2 regions of the Bacillus sp. DTU_2020_1000418_1_SI_GHA_SEK_038 genome follow, and region 1 is predicted to be linked to the other one. Evidence: a T-box and tRNA genes for the amino acid it is inferred to sense, from the RefSeq annotation. Region 1 holds a T-box; the other holds one or more tRNA genes.
What was found. A T-box is a leader RNA that pairs with one kind of tRNA and senses whether it is charged. The one in region 1 lies ahead of serS (serine--tRNA ligase), so its partner is inferred to be a tRNA-Ser.
Positions count from the first base shown of each region.

Region 2: it has a tRNA-Ser gene. The T-box ahead of serS (serine--tRNA ligase) is inferred to sense a tRNA for this amino acid. The anticodon was not compared.

Region 1 is NZ_CP135435.1:19,195-22,538, forward strand. It holds gene RRV45_RS00080 (D-alanyl-D-alanine carboxypeptidase family protein) at 162-1,466, shown strand; T-box leader at 1,612-1,855, shown strand; gene serS (serine--tRNA ligase) at 1,916-3,196, shown strand.
Region 2 is NZ_CP135435.1:3,521,426-3,524,769, forward strand. It holds gene glgB (1,4-alpha-glucan branching protein GlgB) at 1-364, opposite strand, end outside; gene RRV45_RS17570 (hypothetical protein) at 784-981, shown strand; gene RRV45_RS17575 (HAD-IA family hydrolase) at 1,069-1,686, opposite strand; tRNA gene RRV45_RS17580 (tRNA-Glu) at 1,857-1,928, opposite strand; tRNA gene RRV45_RS17585 (tRNA-Ser) at 1,935-2,025, opposite strand; tRNA gene RRV45_RS17590 (tRNA-Asn) at 2,030-2,104, opposite strand; tRNA gene RRV45_RS17595 (tRNA-Ile) at 2,135-2,211, opposite strand; tRNA gene RRV45_RS17600 (tRNA-Gly) at 2,217-2,290, opposite strand; tRNA gene RRV45_RS17605 (tRNA-Phe) at 2,463-2,538, opposite strand; tRNA gene RRV45_RS17610 (tRNA-Asp) at 2,707-2,783, opposite strand; tRNA gene RRV45_RS17615 (tRNA-Met) at 2,787-2,860, opposite strand; tRNA gene RRV45_RS17620 (tRNA-Ser) at 3,027-3,119, opposite strand; tRNA gene RRV45_RS17625 (tRNA-Ile) at 3,135-3,211, opposite strand; tRNA gene RRV45_RS17630 (tRNA-Met) at 3,218-3,294, opposite strand; tRNA gene RRV45_RS17635 (tRNA-Ala) at 3,324-3,344, opposite strand, start outside.

The DNA of each region.
Region 1 (3,344 bases):
ACTCTGCTTTTTATTTGAAACATCTTAGGTAAGAATAGGTAAATCCTCTGTCTATGTTTTAATGTCGAATTATGATAAAATATCAAACGTGTACTAAAAAGTTGGAGGGCTTTGTATTGAAAAAATTCCGCAAATATGTAGCTAGTATTCTTGCATTCGTAATGGTAATAGGCCTTTTTCCTAGCTTAAATAGAGCCTATGCAGAAGATTTTTTAAATGTTAATGGCGATGCTGCTATTTTAGTAGAAGCAGAGACAGGTAAAGTACTTTATTCTAAAAACGCCGACCAAGTTCTTGGTATCGCTAGTATGACAAAAATGATGACTGAGTATCTTCTTCTGGAAGCGATTAAAGAAGGAAGAGTGAAATGGGACCAAGAATATTCCGTCAGCGAGTATGTCTGGAAGATTTCACATGATAGGGATTTATCCAATGTACCTTTGCGCAGAGATGGAAAATATAATATTCGTGAACTGTACCAAGCAATGACGATTTACTCGGCAAATGGTGCGACGATTGCCATTGCAGAAACGCTTGCGGGTTCTGAAGAGAACTTTGTAAAAATGATGAATAAAAAGGCAGAAGAACTAGGGTTAAAAGATTTCAAGTTTGTTAACTCATCTGGCTTAAATAATAAACATTTAAAAGGATTCCACCATACTGGGACAGAAGATGAAGAGAATGTGATGTCTGCAAGAGCTACTGCAAAGCTAGCTTCTTATTTGCTTAATGACTACCCAGAAGTGTTAGAAACGACAACTATTCCGAAAATGACCTTCAGAGAAGGCACAGAAGATGCGATTGACATGCAAAACTGGAACTGGATGCTTCCTAGTCTTGTATATGGCTTTGAGGGCGTAGATGGCCTAAAAACAGGAACAACGGAGTTTGCAGGCTATTGCTTTACAGGAACAGCTATTAGAAATGGCACACGTTATATCACTGTTATTATGAATGCCAAGGATGAAAGCGGTAAGGGTACATATAAATCCCGCTTTGATGAAACAAAGAAAATGTTTAATTATGCGTTTAGTAATTTTGGCAAAGAAGAGCTAGTACCAGCTAATCACCAAGTGAAGGGTCAAAAGACTTTACCTGTTATTAAAGGAAAAGAAGACAAGGTGAAGATTGAAACAAAGGATCCAATCACAATGGTCGTGAAAAATGGCGAAAAAGAAAACTATAAGACAAAGCTAGTTTTGGATAAAGAAAAGCTAAATAATAAAGGGGAATTAACGGCGCCAGTTAAAGAAGGGGAAAAGGTCGGAACTTTAACGATTGAATCTTCTAATGAAGGTGACTTAGAATTTTTATCTGAAGAAGGAAAAAGTAGAATTCAAGTAGATGTTGTTGCAGCTGAAGATATTGAAAAGGCGAACTGGTTTGTTTTAATGATGCGTGGAATCGGCAGCTTTTTCGGGAATGTCTTTGGGGGCATCTCTTCAACTGTAAAAGGTTGGTTTTAGTAAAAAGGGTTTCTTGTCTTGACAGGAAGCCCTTTTTGTTGTTTAGTTTCATTATAGGAAAGAAGCGAAGAAAAACTATTTTGCATAATATAGTTGCAAATGGTTCATAATTGTAGTACATTATGAATTACAAAAATTTCTATAATCAAAAGCAATGAGAGGAACTAGTAACAGGATTTTCATTCTTAAGAGAGCCAATGGCTGGTGAGAATTGGCGGGTGAAGCTTGTGAATCCATCCTCGAGCAAAGTATGGAACGCACTAAAGGGGAACATTTTTGAATCTCCTTGTAGGCAAGTAAATACTTTCGGTATAAAACCGTTATGAATTTAAGGTGGAAGGCTTTTGCCTTCAACTAGGGTGGCAACGCGGGTAACTCTCGTCCCTTTTTTGGGGACGGGAGTTTTTTGTGTTTTGCCCCCTTTTTTAAAAATAAGGAGGGGTTATGAAATGTTAGATATTAAGTATTTAAGAGCTAATTTTGAAGATGTGAAAAAGAAGCTGGAGCATCGAGGCGAGGATTTAACGGATCTTGGGAAATTTGAAGATCTTGATACGAAACGACGGGATTTGATTGTGAAAGCTGAACAGCTGAAAAGCAGACGGAATGAAGTTTCTCAGCAGGTTGCAATTTTAAAGCGTGATAAACAAGACGCGGATCATTTAATTGCTGAAATGCGAGAGGTTGGAGATCAAATTAAAGAGCTTGATGATGATCTGCGCACGGTTGAAGAGGAATTAGATCAACTATTGCTTAGCATTCCAAATATTCCGCATGAAAGTGTCCCAGTTGGAGAAACTGAAGACGACAATGTGGAAGCGTGGAAGTGGGGAGAGGTTAGACAGTTTGACTTTGAACCGAAGCCGCACTGGGAAGTGGCGGATCAGTTGAATATTCTTGATTTTGAACGTGCTGGGAAGGTGACAGGAAGCCGATTTGTATTTTACAAAGGACTCGGTGCACGCCTTGAACGTGCTTTATTCAACTTTATGCTTGATCTTCACACAGAGGAGCATGGCTTTACAGAGGTATTGCCGCCTTATTTAGTCAATCGTGCAAGTATGACAGGTACTGGCCAGCTTCCGAAGTTCGAGGAGGATGCTTTCCTTATCGAAAATGAGGACTATTTCTTAATTCCAACAGCGGAAGTGCCAGTAACGAATATGCACAGAGAAGAAATCTTAAGCGCAGAGGATCTTCCGATTAATTATGCTGCATTTAGTGCTTGCTTCCGTTCTGAAGCAGGATCAGCTGGACGTGATACGAGAGGGCTTATTCGCCAGCACCAATTTAATAAGGTGGAGCTTGTTAAATTCGTAAAGCCTGAAGAATCTTATGATGAATTAGAAAAGCTGACAAAAAATGCCGAGAAGGTTTTGCAGCTATTAGGCCTTCCATACCGTGTGATGAGCATGTGTACGGGTGATCTTGGCTTCACGGCTGCGAAAAAGTATGATATTGAAGTGTGGATTCCAAGCTATAACACTTACAGAGAGATTTCTTCTTGCAGTAACTTTGAAGCTTTCCAAGCAAGACGTGCGAACATCCGTTTCCGCCGTGAAGCAAAGGGTAAACCTGAGCATGTGCATACACTAAATGGATCTGGCCTTGCAATCGGCCGCACCGTTGCAGCTCTGTTGGAAAACTATCAGCAGGAAGATGGCAGTGTCGTGATTCCAGAAGTACTGCGTCCGTATATGGGCAATAGGGATGTTATTAAACCGGATTAATTTTCGTTAGATTCCAAACTTTTGTTGAATTCCAGAAAGATTGGAAATAGAGTGCATAAAGACTTTTTGAGCGGGGTCACTCCCGCTCAAAAAAAATATTAAATAATATTGACAGCGATTTTTAAAAATGATATATTATTTCTTGTCG
Region 2 (3,344 bases), 970 kb from region 1:
ATACAATAGATGCTGTACCTGGCCTAGTTTCCGAATAAAAGCTAAATGGATCCGATTTTAAGAAATGTTTACCCTCCTTAGTAATCATTTCGTACTTGTATAAACATCCCTGTAAATCCATATCAACATTAATCATCCAAATTCCTTCATTATTTACTCTATGTAAGAGGTACCCCTCTCCATTCCAATCATTAAAATCACCGACTAATCTGACAATTTCTACATTCGGCGCCCAGACACAAAACCGTGTAATTACCTTGTCATCCTTTTTTATAATATGTGCACCAAAGAGGCGATAACTTTCAAAAAGAGTTCCCTCATGAAATAAATGCATTTGATAATCTGTTGGAAAAACTGTGTTCATTCCAATCTTCTCCTTCTAATCCCAGTGGCTTCCATGATTATATTCGAGTAGTTTTAGAAAAGACCTTGTTAAGATTTTCTAAATTTTTTGACAACAACTTTAACAATGTGTCAATTAACATCAAGATATAAAGGTAATCTTGAAATTTCGACATAATTTATTGTCGTGATTGACAAAATAAAACAAGCAACAATTTGAATTCAGAGCTCCACTTTATTTTGAACAGTAGGCTTTTTACGTGAATGGGCATTAATAAGTCGAGCTGATGATGACCGTTCCTCGCTTATTGCTGTTGGGGCGTGTAACTTTGGTGGGGATTGGTTACCGAGGTTGACTCTTTTGGGCTGAAACAGACACCAAAATGAATTGACGGTTCTCGCTTCTTACACATATCTATTAGTTAAAAGGAGACATTTAAATTGAGTAATAAAGAAGAAGAGTTTTTAATTAACGAAGCTTCTAAAGATGAAGTGAAGGTCCCCCTATTCGGACCGCCAGATGGAAAGATTCTTGCAGTTGGAGAGATGTTCCGAGGTCCTTCCACCGGAATAACATCGGAATTCGATCTGGATAACCCCGGAATAAAATTGCACGAAAAAGATGAAAGGTTTGACTAGCGGAAAAGCTTGTAATAGAAAACGCTTGGAGCGTTTTATTCCAAGCGTTTAAGCATGACTAAATTTTTTGATAAGATTAAAGGAGATTTAAACGATTTGTAAGATTTCATCTGGAGTTTGAATCATATAGTCAGGATTTTCAGATTGTACCACTTCGATACCGTCATAGCCCCAACCAACCCATATAACTTTTACATTACACTTTTTGCAGGCAACGATATCCCGATGCTCATCTCCGACATAAATAACCTCTGAAGGCTGCAAATTGTGAGATTTCAAGAATTTTTTTATCACTTTATCCTTACCAAAAATACGGCTGGAACAAAGAATATCAGTTACCTTAATCCCATTACGATTTAAAAACTCTCTAATATTATCCTCTGTATTAGATGAAATAATGGCTGTATGGTAACCTCTGATTTCTAATTCACTTAATAACTCCTTCATACCTTCAAATAAAGTCACGTCCAATATTGATTGTCGATAGGCTGTGTAGAGCTCTGGCATCAAAATGGGCAATTTATACATAGGAAAATTTAATACCCTGCTGCGTTCTTTAATAGTTAGCTTTTTTAAATCCTCTAGGCTCTCGTGCTCTAGTTTTTTAAATCGGTGCTTTTCCGCCAGATGATTCCAAGCAGAAACAAATGCATATTGAGAATTGGCAATCGTTCCATCAAAATCAAAAATAATATACTTAATCATCTACTATTTCTCCTTATGGCTATTATTAGTTTATTCGTCTCATATAAATTAGATATTTTTCCTATATACAAAAAATACCACAGAACCTTAGTCTGTGGCATCTTTTTACATCGTTACTTTTAATTGAATAAAAAAAAGCTGCCAACACAATTGGTTGACAACCTTTTTTATGACCCGTACGGGATTCGAACCCGTGTTACCGCCGTGAAAGGGCGGTGTCTTAACCGCTTGACCAACGGGCCAAATTATGGCGGAGAAGGAGGGATTTGAACCCTCGCGCCGCTTACGCGACCTACACCCTTAGCAGGGGCGCCTCTTCAGCCTCTTGAGTACTTCCCCATAATGGCTCCGCAGGTAGGATTCGAACCTACGACCGTTCGGTTAACAGCCGAATGCTCTACCACTGAGCTACTGCGGAATAGTTAGTATAATTTAATTAATATAAAAATGGTGGGCCTAAATGGACTCGAACCATCGACCTCACGCTTATCAGGCGTGCGCTCTAACCAGCTGAGCTATAGGCCCATCATTGGAGCGGGTGAAGGGAATCGAACCCTCATCAACAGCTTGGAAGGCTGTGGTTTTACCACTAAACTACACCCGCATTTTAAGTGAATAAGGAATTATTTATTTTTTACGAACTTTCATGCCTCTTCCTCTTCTAGCAAATTCAGGGATGAGAATGCGTCGAGGCAACTCGAAGTTTACTCATGGATGTTTTTGCTCGTGGCTGTGGTTTTACCACTAAACTACACCCGCATTAAGTAATAATTAAATGGTGGCTCAGGACGGAATCGAACCGCCGACACAAGGATTTTCAGTCCTTTGCTCTACCGACTGAGCTACTGAGCCATAAAATATATTGCTTCCTAAAGTTTGAATAGCTTAAGAAATGTGTTCCAAAGTCCTTCGGTCTTTGTCACAGATTTTAAACGCTTGCCATTCGGTGAAGGTTTGCTTCGAAGCTACAATCTTTTAAAATCCTCTACCGACTGAGCTACTGAGCTACTATTGAAATAATGGCGGTCCGGACGGGACTCGAACCCGCGACCTCCTGCGTGACAGGCAGGCATTCTAACCAACTGAACTACCGGACCAGATTGCGGGGACAGGATTTGAACCTGCGACCTTCGGGTTATGAGCCCGACGAGCTACCGGACTGCTCCACCCCGCGATAATAATATTTATATGATTTTTACTATGCTCATATAAAGCATAAGGACTGTCCCGATTTCAGGATGCTTAATCAAGCAGCGGCTCAATCGGTACAACTCGCAGTTGATTCATGGAGTAACGCTCGTTGCTCCACCCCGCGATAATAGTATTTATAATAAAAATAATGGAGGAGGTAGAGGGATTCGAACCCCCGCGAGCCGTTAAGCCCCTGTCGGTTTTCAAGACCGATCCCTTCAGCCGAACTTGGGTATACCTCCAAATAATAAACAAAATGGTGGACCTTGTAGGACTCGAACCTACGACCGGACGGTTATGAGCCGTCTGCTCTAACCAGCTGAGCTAAAGGTCCTCAATTTGGTAGCGGCGGAGGGGATCGAACCCCCGACCTTACGGGTATGAACCGTACGCTCTAGCCAGCTGAGCTACACCGCCAAATTAAAGTATCTTATTATTATTGATATTGGTGGAGCCTAGCGGGATCG